3 regions of the Enterobacter sp. TMH.L2 genome follow, and region 3 is predicted to be linked to each of the others. Evidence: predicted binding sites of a transcription regulator. Region 3 holds the regulator's gene; each other region holds the start of a gene.

Region 1 (3,796 bases), 1.1 Mb from region 3:
ATAACACCAGTTTGCTCCAGCGCAGGCTTGGCCCGCAGTTGCGCAATCATGATGTCCGGCTGCTGCGCGAGCACGCTCTCAAGGTTGACTTCGCCCTGATCGCTAAAGCCCATATCAATAATTTTGGTGGCTTCAGGCCATTTGCCCTTCAGCACATCCCAGGTTTGGGTGTCCTGTTTTTTCGGCAGGTTATTCCAGGCTACAACGCGTTTGAACGGATCTTCACGGTCGAGCAGCGCAAGCGACAAAATGTCTCGCCCATCCTGCAGGATCACATGCTGCGGTTCTTTTTCGATAGTAATACGCTGGTTATCCATGTCGGTAACCGTGATCGGGTAAGTGGTGGCGCCGCACCCCGCCGAAGCGAGCAGTAACCCTGTCAGGACCAAATTTGCTTTCATTGATTGATGCTCTCCATGAGAAAGAGATTAGTTATTATTACTATTTATATTAATAAAGCCTTAATTTCCCACGGTATGGCAAGCACTGATTGGTTTAATTTTATTACGTGACAATGTCACAAAAACTTAATTAAAATCGTAAACATATAAATACACCTCCCGTAACCCTCATTTGACGCATCTACGCTTTTCCCTTACCCTGCGCGGCATAAATGTATACAGCTCTTCGTAAATGCAGAGGAAAGCGTGAAGAACAGGACTCTTGGCAGTGTTTTTATCGTGGCGGGAACCACCATTGGCGCAGGCATGCTGGCGATGCCGCTGGCGTCTGCTGGCGTAGGGTTTAGCGTCACGCTGCTGATGCTCGTCGGCCTTTGGGGATTAATGTGCTACACCGCACTCATGCTGGTAGAGGTTTATCAGCACGTTCCGGCGGACACCGGTCTGGGCACCCTCGCCCGGCGCTACCTTGGCCGCCCCGGGCAGTGGTTAACGGGGTTCAGTATGCTGTTCCTGATGTATGCCCTGACGGCGGCTTACATTAGCGGCGCCGGGGAACTGCTGGCGGCAAGCCTTAGCCAGTGGCTGTCCACTTCTATCTCCGCCACTTCTGGCGTGCTGTTGTTTACCGTTGTGGCGGGCGGGATTGTCTGCATCGGCACTCACATGGTCGATATGTTTAACCGCGTGCTGTTCAGCGCCAAAATCATTCTGCTGGTGGTAATGCTCGCCCTGATGATGCCGCATATCCACCACACCAACCTGCTCACGCTGCCGATTGAGAAAGGCCTCGCGCTTTCCGCCATCCCGGTCATCTTTACCTCGTTTGGCTTCCACGGCAGCGTGCCGAGCATTGTCAGCTACATGAACGGCAATATTCGCAAGCTGCGCTGGGTGTTTATCGTCGGCAGCGCCATTCCACTGGTGGCCTATATCTTCTGGCAGCTCGCCACCCTCGGCGCCATTGACTCGCCAACCTTTACCGGGCTGATGGCGGAGCATTCCGGGCTGAACGGCTTCCTGCAGGTTGTTCGTCAGGTGGTGGCCACCCCTCACGTTGAGCTGGCGATTCATCTGTTCGCCGACTTCGCGCTGGCCACCTCGTTCCTCGGCGTTTCCCTGGGCCTGTTCGACTACCTCGGCGATCTTTTTGCCCGCAGCCGGAAAGCCTCTGGCCGCCTGCAAACCGGCCTGATGACGTTCCTGCCGCCGCTGGTGTTTGCCCTGTTCTACCCGCAGGGGTTTGTGATGGCGCTGGGCTATGCGGGCGTTGCGCTGGCGGTGCTTGCCCTGCTGGTGCCGTCGATGCTGGTGTGGCAAAGCCGCAAACAGCATGCGGAGGCGACGTGGCGCGTGGCGGGCGGTAAGCCGCTTCTGGGGCTGGTCTTTGCCTGCGGGATCGCGGTGATTGTTATTCAGTTCCTGATTACCGTCGGCCTGCTGCCGGAAGTCGGTTAACGCTCTCGATATTCACGCGGGGCATTCGTCCCGCGTTCTTCATTTTTTCTGCTAATTCCCCGCTAAATCATCAGGATTTTGGACATAAAACCAGTAATTATGTAAGCAGAGTTAATATTGTAAATGCTAATTATTGTTATTATCATCTCAATTCCCATTATAAAATCGCTTCAGTTCAGATAAACAACATCATGAATCGCATTCCTTTTGGTTCTACTTTCGTTCGCCAGGCACTTGTTAATTCAAAATTATTAATCATTTCAACCTTCATTGTTGGGGCTCCGGCTTTCGCCGCCGACAAACCGAAGGAAGACACCTTAACCGTGGTCGCTACCGCTAACCCGGACGGCTCACCAACCAGCTATACCCAGGATGACTCCTCCATCGCCTCCCGCAGCAAAACGCCGCGCAGCGAAATCCCGCAGTCCGTTAGCGTGGTCACGCCGCAGGTGATTGACGACTACGCTGTGACCTCGGTCAATGACGCGATGAAGTTCGTCAGCGGCGTCACCCAGAGTAATACTCTCGGCGGCATCGAGGACGGTTTTGTCAAACGCGGGTTCGGCTCGAACAGCGACGGCTCCGTGTTTATTGACGGGGTGCGCAGCAACCAGGGCCTGGCGATGGATTCCAGCATCGACCATGTTGAGGTGCTGAAAGGCTCGGCCTCCCTGCTCTATGGCATCCTGAACCCTGGCGGCGTGATTAACCTCGTCAGCAAGGAACCGCAGTACAGCTGGAACACCCACGTCAGCGGCACCAGCAGCAGCAACGGCGGCGGGTCCGGCATGGTTGACGTCACCGGCCCGCTCGGCAACGGCTTCGCCTTCCGCCTGGTCGCCGAACGCCAGCATGAGGATTACTGGCGGAATTTCGGCACCGACGAACACACGCTGATTGCCCCGTCGCTCAGCTGGTACGGTGACAAAGCCTCTTTCAATATCAGCTACGTAGAATATAAGTTTGATATTCCGTATGACCGCGGCACGGCGTTTATCAACGGCAAACCGCTCAACATTCCTTACGACCGCCGCATTGACGATTACGCCAACCATGCCTGGGGCAAAAACAAACGCCTGACGACCAACTACTCGTACAAGCTGGATGACACCTGGGAAACGAACCTGAACTACGCCTGGATGCAGCGCCGCTACGACAGTAACGAAGTGCGTGCCACGGCGGTCGATCCTAACAGCGGCCTGGTTTCCCGTCGCGCGGATGCTAACCGTGGCTTTAACCACCAGACGGATTACGCGTCCTGGGACATCAGCGGCAGCCCTGAACTACTGGGCATGACCCACGACATCACGCTGGGCGCGGATTACGAGCAAAACGAAACCTACAAGAAGTATTCGTACCGTGGGAAGGTGACGAAAACCTTCAATATGTATAACCCGGTGTACGGCGTCTCGCCGGTCACCAACGGCAGCACCTACAGCGATTCCAACAGCAACCTGCGCACTAATCTCTACAGCCGCTCCCTGTTTGCGAAAGACAGCATTCATCTGACTGACCAGTGGATTGCCGTATTGGGTGGCCGCCTGCAGCGCTATACCCAGACCTCCAGCGCCGGTTGGGTAAACCCGCAAACCACGCTGGAGGACCGGGGCAATGCCTTCCTGCCGCAGCTGGGCCTGGTGTACAAAATCGTGCCTGACGTGTCGCTGTACGGCAGCTACAGCAAGTCGTTCACCCCTTCCACGCAAACGGACGACAACGGCAACGTAGCGTCCACCGAAAAAGGGACGACATGGGAAGTGGGCGCGAAATGGCAGATGGCACCTCGCCTGACCAGCAGCCTGGCGCTCTACCGCATTGATGAAAAAGACATGTCGGTCTTTATCAACGGCGTGACCCGCAACATCCCGAAAGCGCGTTCTACAGGCGCGGAACTGGAGCTTAACGGCGAAATTGCACAGGACTGGAACCTGACGGCG
Region 2 (3,796 bases), 1.6 Mb from region 3:
CGCGAGACGAGGAAGCCAAAAATGACCCAGGGCCCGCTGAACGAAGACGAAATTATTTGGCTGGATGACATTCTGCTGAAGTACGGCACCGCGCATTCGGTGATTGATGTAGCCGAGCTGGATGGGCTGCTCACGGCGCTGCTGTCAGGTCCAACTGTGACCGAACCTGCTACCGTGCTGAGGGCGGTATGGGGCGGCGATGTCGAGCCGGAATGGGAAAGCAAAGAAGAGCTGACGCGCTTTAGCGTACTGGTGTTCCAGCATATGAACGACATTGCCGAACGCCTGGCGGAGTATCCGGGGCAGTTTGAGCCTCTGTTTGGTACCAGCGAAGTGGATAACCGCGAAATCACCATCGTGGAAGAGTGGTGCTACGGCTACATGCGCGGTGTGTCACTGGAAAGCTGGCCTGCGCTGCCGGCAGAACTTCAGCCAGAGCTGGAGGCGATTGCCCTGCATGGGCTGGAAGAGAATGAAGCGAAGTTTGAAAGCCTGACGCCGGAAGCATTTCTGGCGAGCATTGAGGCGATTAAACCTGCGGCACTGGCGTTATACGGATACTGGCACAGCCAGCGAAACGGCGGGGCGCTGCACTAAAATGAAAATAGCAGGCCGCAATGGCCTGCTACTTAACGGCAATTAAGCCTGAGCGTCCAGCGTGGCCAGCTCTTTATCGACAAAGTAAAGGCCTTCGCCGCTTTTGCCCACCAGGCTGAGTTTATCCAGCACGGATTTAAACAGTTTTTCTTCTTCATGCTGCTCGGCAACATACCACTGCAGGAAATTAAAGGTTGGATAATCCTGAGAGGTCATTGCGGAATGGACCAGAGCATTAATCTGACGCGTAATTAACTGCTCGTGCTCGTAGGTCGCTTTAAATAATTCGGCCAGTGAAGCGTATTCTAAATACGGGGACTGAATGGCGTTAATACGCGGCATGCTCCCGGTATCATTTAAATATGCAAACAGACGCTGCATGTGCTCCATCTCTTCCTGAGCGTGGCGGCGCAGGAACGCGGCAGCCCCTTCGAAGCTGTGATAGCTGCACCAGGCGCTCATCTGCTGGTAAAGCAGGGAGGAGTAGAGTTCAAGGTTCATCTGCTCGTTCAGTTTTTCAATCATTTCCGTCTTCAGCATCACAGGCTCCATATTTTTTGAGGGGCGTTAATATGGCGCTACTTTAATTATTAATTTTCAATAATGCAAAGAAATTGTTAATTATATTAGTGTAATGAGAATGGTTGTTACTATTATTTTATTTGTGACAAAATGAATTAATAATGAGAATTAATCTTGTTCCGCTTCGCTATTTTATTGCCAAATAATGTGTCATGAATTAGTCATATTTAGCCGCGCAAAATGGTAACCATGCTAAGAGTAAGCCCATGTTGTCATTGGAAAATCTTATGGCTAAATATTCTTATGTCCGCCATTTACCTGACGCGGGAGCTGTGGCTAAATACGTTTCTTTCAAAATTAGACTGCACATGAATATTCTTCATTTTCTTCTCGCACTTTTTGTCATCATGGGACTGGCGTGGCTGGTGAGCTTCGATCGTAAAACCATCCGCATCCGCTATTTGTTACAACTTGTCGTCATTGAAGGCCTGCTGGCGTTCTTCTTCCTGCACTCCGACAGCGGCTTGTGGGTGATTAACGGCGTGTCCGGTTTCTTTGGCCACCTTCTGACCTTCGCCGGGCAGGGCAGCGACTTCGTCTTTGGCGGCATGAGCAAAGCGGGCCTGGCCTTTATCTTCCTTGGCGTGCTGTGCCCGATTATCTTTATCTCGGCGCTGATCGGGATCCTGCAGCACTTCCGCATTCTGCCTATTATTATTCGCATTGTCGGTACGCTGCTTTCTAAAGTGAACGGCATGGGCAAGCTGGAATCATTCAATGCCGTGAGCTCGCTGATTCTGGGTCAGTCCGAAAACTTCATCGCCTACAAAGGCGTACTGGGCGATCTAAGCTCTCGCCGCCTGTTCACCATGGCCGCAACGGCGATGTCCACGGTTTCACTGTCCATCGTCGGGGCCTACATGACGATGCTGGAGCCGAAGTATGTGGTTGCGGCGCTGATCCTGAATATGTTCAGCACGTTCATTATCCTGTCGATCATTAACCCGACCCGCCCGGGAGCTGAGCCAGAAATCAAGCTTGAGAAGCTGCACGAATCCCAAAGCTTCTTTGAAATGCTGGGGGAATACATCCTCGCAGGTTTCAAAGTGGCGATGATTATTCTGGCGATGCTGATTGGTTTTATCGCGCTTATCAGCGCCATTAATGCGCTGTTCGCGACGGTCTTCGGTCTGAGCTTCCAGCAAATTCTGGGCTACGTTTTCTATCCGTTTGCCTGGCTGGTGGGTATTCCTCAGGCGGATGCGCTGAAAGCGGCCGGCATTATGGCGACCAAGCTGGTGGCGAACGAATTTGTGGCGATGATTGAGCTGCAGAAGATCATGGCGACGCTGTCGCCGCGCGGGCTGGGGATCCTGTCGGTCTTCCTGGTGTCGTTCGCTAACTTTGCTTCCATCGGGATTGTGGCCGGGGCTATTAAAGGGCTGAACGAAAAGCAGGGGAACGTGGTGTCTCGCTTTGGCCTGCGCCTGGTGTACGGCGCGACGCTGGTCAGCCTGCTGTCCGCGGCGTTTGCCGGACTGGTTCTGTAAAAACAAAAAACGGCGGGTTTCCCCGCCGTTTCTTTAACGCAAAATCATCAGAACGCGGCGCAGACCGGCTGGTCAATGCGCATCACGGATTCCTGCGCAAAGCGAGTTTTATAGATAGAGCGCAGTTCGTCTACCTTTTTGCTGCTCTCCGCATCGCTGCCGCGAATCAGCATGATCGCCTTGCTCGGTTCGTGGGTCACTTCACCCTTAGCATTCAGCCACTGGCCTTTGGCGTCATATTCGGTCAGCCCTTCGCGGAAGCGCGGGGTCACGTCTTTATCCACGAAGCTACGCCATTCATTGGCGGTAATTTCCGCGCCGGATGGGCGGCTGATACCGAAATAGAGCGTGGTTTGCGTCATCTGATCGCCTGCCTGGCACTGTTTAGCCGGGGCGGTAACCGCCGATGTGGTTTTCGCTGGCGTGACGCAGCCCGTCAGAGCCAGAGCTAATGCCCCGGCCAGTGTTGCTTTATAAAATACCATTATCCACCTGTCTTGCTGTCATCATCATTATTAAAATTAAATGCGGAATGATTCCGCCGCGATATAAAATTACAATTCCGCACTTTTCGCAAGTCGCCGAGCATCAATAGGGCAATAATAATCCCGCAGATGCCGCTGCAGGACAGCACCCACTGCGCCGGGAAGTATCCGGCAATCGTTCCCGTGACCAGCGGGACGACTAACGTAATGCCGAGCTGCAGTCGCCAGGTTGCCGCCATAGCGGCGCCGACCTGTGGGCCAGGGAAACTGTCCATCACGTTGAGCGTGGCGACCAGATAGAACCAGTTACTGAACAAATGAGCGATGACGATCAGCGGCACCGCCAGCCACAAAGTGCCCGAGTAACCCACGGCGAAATAACACAAAGTAAAAAGCAGCAGCGCCAGCATTAGCGGGAAGCTTTTACCCGCCCGGTTGCGCACCTGTTTTTCGCTGAGCAGGAGCGGGGCGAGCAGTTGCCCAGCGCTACGGGCAAACAGCAGCGCCAGGCCATTGGCCGCGTTATCACCCGGCAACGCAGGAGTCAGAGCCGGGAGCAAAGCCATCACGGGGGCGCCGACCAGCGCAAGGCTGGGCAACAGCAACAGGCTGCGCTTTTGCTCCGGGGTAACGTTCTGCCAG
Region 3 (3,796 bases):
CCGATGTGTTTAGTCTGGCTGGCAATATAGCGGTAAAGCTCGTCATCAACTTCGATTGTTTTCATCTTAATCCAGTGCGATATCTTTTCTGAATACAAGTCGTTGGGATTATAGGGTCAAATCCCAACAGCGAACAGGAGAGGCGACTCAAAGTCAGAGTAAACTGAATATTTGCCGCACGCCCGCGAGAATGCCAACATGATACCCTAACCAAACGAACCAAAATAAAGAACTTTGCCATGAAATTAAATGCTCGCCTGCAAACTGCGCAACAATTGAATAGCAATTCCCCTATCGTACTGATCCACGGCCTGTTCGGCAGCCTGGATAACCTGGGTGTCCTGGCACGTGATCTGGGTAAAGATCATGCGTTGCTGCAGATCGATCTGCGCAATCACGGGCTGTCACCGCGCAGTGATGATATGAGCTATGCCGCAATGGCCGGGGACGTTCTGGACACGCTGGACGAATACGGCATCGAGAAGGCCACATTTATTGGCCATTCCATGGGCGGCAAAGTGGTGATGGCGCTTACCGCAATAGCCCCTCAGCGTATTGATAAGCTTGTGATGATAGATATTGCGCCGGTTAACTATCAGGTTCGCCGTCACGACGAAATTTTCGCGGCTATTCGCGCGGTCACCGAAGCGGGCGTAAAAACTCGCCAGCAGGCGGCGCAAATCATGCGCGACCACGTAGCTGAGGAAGGCGTCATTCAGTTTCTGCTGAAATCCTTTGCTGACGGCGAGTGGAAGTTCAACGTGCCCGTGCTTTGGCAGCAATACGAAACTATCGTTGGCTGGCGGCCTGTTCCGGCCTGGCCATATCCTGCACTATTTATTCGCGGCGGGAATTCTCCATATGTTGATGAAAGCCACCGCGAGGCGCTGCTAAGTCAGTTCCCACAGGCCCGTGCTCACGTCATCGCTGGAGCGGGTCATTGGGTTCATGCGGAAAAACCGGATGCCGTTCTACGGGCGATCCACCGATTTATCGACGCAGAGTAGAAAAACTGATTAAAAACAGACCGACCGGGCAGCTGAAGTCGCTAACGCGTTGGCGCGAATGGCGCGCTGATGTATGATGGCGCGCTTAATTGCACCGGCACCCTGCCCCTGCAGCCAGAATTTCCTGTCAGTATTCTAATCATGGCAAAAGAACAAACGGACCGTACTACATTAGATCTGTTCGCGGACGAGCGTCGCCCCGGGCGGCCGAAAACTAATCCGCTCTCGCGCGATGAGCAATTGCGTATCAATAAGCGCAATCAGCTGAAGCGCGATAAAGTGCGTGGTTTGAAGCGGGTTGAGCTAAAACTGAACAACGAGGCGGTCGATGCCCTCAACCAGCTGGCTGACGCCCGTAACATCAGCCGCAGCGAACTGATCGAAGAGATGCTGCTCGAGCAGCTTAAAAATCTCGGGTAACGCCTTCAGCCACCCTGCGGGTTATCTGAAATCTCAAAAGGGTGAGCAAAACCATGTTGCAGACTGTGCACCCGGGCGTGATAGCTGTTTCCGCTGCTGGAGCTGTTCTGCTATGATTGCCCTATACGTGGGCATTGAACGGCCAGCATACTATTAAGTTTCAAGAGGTTATTTTACTCATGGCAATCGTAGGCATTTTTTTCGGCAGCGACACCGGTAACACCGAAAATATCGCGAAAATGATTCAAAAACAGCTCGGTAAAGACGTTGCTGAGGTGCATGACATTGCTAAAAGCAGCAAAGAAGATCTCGAAGGTTTCGACATTCTCTTGCTCGGCATCCCGACCTGGTACTACGGCGAAGCCCAGTGCGACTGGGATGACTTCTTCCCTACGCTTGAAGAAGTCGATTTCAACGGTAAACTGGTGGCGCTGTTCGGCTGCGGCGACCAGGAAGACTACGCGGAATATTTCTGTGATGCGCTGGGCACCATTCGCGACATTATCGAACCGCGCGGCGCGGCGATTGTGGGCCACTGGCCAACCGCGGGCTACCACTTCGAAGCCTCCAAAGGCCTGGCGGATGACGACAATTTTGTCGGCCTGGCCATCGATGAAGATCGCCAGCCGGAACTGACCGCTGAGCGCGTTGAGAAGTGGGTTAAACAGGTTTCTGAAGAACTGAATCTGTCGGATATCATTAACGCCTGATTTCTCTGGCGCAAATACAGCATTTGCGCCATCTTGATAGCTTGTAGCAATGAAAATAATTGCTACAAGTTTGTAACTTTCTCGTACATCCCTGTACAATGTCTTCCTGATAGCTTGGCTGATAATTACTGTAAATGGCGACGCCGCCACGATTTTTCAGCCTTATTTTGCACCATACTTGCGGTTCCCATTTAGAAGTAGCAGTTCTATAATGAGACGCATTACTCTTTACGCTCACTGCAGTTTGAGCGAATCGTTAAGCAACAGGACACTTTCCGCATGACTGACAACAATACCGCATTAAAGAAGGCCGGCTTGAAAGTCACGCTTCCGCGATTAAAAATCCTCGAAGTGCTGCAAGAGCCGGTAAATCATCACGTCAGCGCGGAAGACTTATATAAACGTCTGATCGACATGGGCGAAGAAATCGGCCTGGCGACCGTCTATCGCGTGCTGAACCAGTTTGATGATGCAGGGATCGTGACCCGCCATAATTTTGAAGGCGGCAAGTCCGTTTTTGAGTTGACCCAGCAGCATCACCACGACCACCTGATCTGCCTCGACTGCGGTAAAGTGATCGAGTTCAGCGATGATTCTATTGAATCCCGCCAGCGTGAAATTGCCACGCGCCACGGCATCCGCCTGACTAACCACAGCCTCTATCTGTACGGACACTGTGCTGAAGGTGACTGCCGCGAAGACGACACGGCCCACGATCCTAAATAAGTAATCCGCATTAACAAACGCTGCTTCGGTGGCGTTTAAAAGCAAAAACCGGCAGGTTTCCCTTGCCGGTTTTTTATTGACTGAAAAAGGCTATCAGCTGTTATTGGCGCGAATCTCCTGCCAAATCTTATCGCAGCGTACCTTCGCGGCTTCATCATTGCCGCTCTTTCTTGCCTGGATACATTTCTGGTAATCCAGCACGTTCACCGTCTCTTTCTCAACAAACGCTTTATGCTGTTTTTCCTGGCGCAGTACGTTCAGCACGCTCTGGCAGGCTTCAATTTTATCCGGATTGCCTTCCGCCGTATTGATACAGGCGCTATAGGCCTGCTTCAGGCGTGAATCTTCCGGAGGTGCAGGAGGTTGAACGCAGGCAGACAGCGTGAATACAGCGGCGGTAATCAGCAGAATCTTTTTCATGTTCGGTTCCTTATAAAAAAACGGGCGCTTGCGCGCCCGGTTTCACATCAGAAGATGGTGAACGGAGCAATCACGATGAATTTCACGTCACGCTCATCCTGGAAGATGTTGCCGTACCCACCGCCCCAGCTTGGGATGTCGGAGTGGTTGTCGTACTGAGTGAAGTGCAGTTTGAACAGCGTGCCTTTCGCACGGCCTTCCTGCACGGTATACATGGCGTCGAGGCTGTAAGAAGACTCTTTGATCTTGTTAGAAGCGAGATCCTGGCGGTTACCGGAAGCATCAAGCGCCCATGTAGATGGTTTTGCGTCCCATGCATAAACGTAAGAAGCACCCACTGCCCAACCCGGCAGGTTCCAGTTGCTCAGGTCATACATTGCACCGAAGAACACGGCTTTTTCACCGTTGGCGTTGAAGTCAGAGCGGTTATCCCACCACACATCCAGACGACCGTTGGAAGACGCGTAGGTTGGCGTCATACGCTGCAGGAAGTAACCCTGCTGGCCTTCTGCC

The links. Region 3 encodes Fur, which represses iron uptake genes when iron is present. Its sites were predicted from a motif close to ATAATAATGAGAACNACTATCAA; they were not measured.
Region 1: a site for Fur is predicted at 1,983-2,005, ahead of ACREYP_RS11285 (TonB-dependent siderophore receptor). Genes of this name have one in related genera too.
Region 2: a site for Fur is predicted at 1,232-1,254, ahead of ftnA (non-heme ferritin). Genes of this name have one in related genera too.

The regions. Positions count from the first base shown of each region.
Region 1 covers NZ_CP193791.1:2,353,169-2,356,964, reverse strand. The annotation lists gene ACREYP_RS11295 (ABC transporter substrate-binding protein) at 1-401, opposite strand, end outside; gene tyrP (tyrosine transporter TyrP) at 648-1,859, shown strand; gene ACREYP_RS11285 (TonB-dependent siderophore receptor) at 2,051-3,796, shown strand, end outside.
Region 2 covers NZ_CP193791.1:1,802,691-1,806,486, forward strand. The annotation lists gene ACREYP_RS08635 (UPF0149 family protein) at 22-597, shown strand; gene ftnA (non-heme ferritin) at 640-1,137, opposite strand; gene ACREYP_RS08645 (NupC/NupG family nucleoside CNT transporter) at 1,488-2,669, shown strand; gene ACREYP_RS08650 (DUF3574 domain-containing protein) at 2,717-3,154, opposite strand; gene ACREYP_RS08655 (MFS transporter) at 3,154-3,796, opposite strand, start outside.
Region 3 covers NZ_CP193791.1:3,407,015-3,410,810, forward strand. The annotation lists gene seqA (replication initiation negative regulator SeqA) at 1-65, opposite strand, end outside; gene ybfF (esterase) at 240-1,007, shown strand; gene ybfE (LexA regulated protein) at 1,149-1,427, shown strand; gene fldA (flavodoxin FldA) at 1,607-2,137, shown strand; gene fur (ferric iron uptake transcriptional regulator) at 2,417-2,863, shown strand; gene ACREYP_RS16440 (ChiQ/YbfN family lipoprotein) at 2,957-3,283, opposite strand; gene chiP (chitoporin ChiP) at 3,331-3,796, opposite strand, start outside.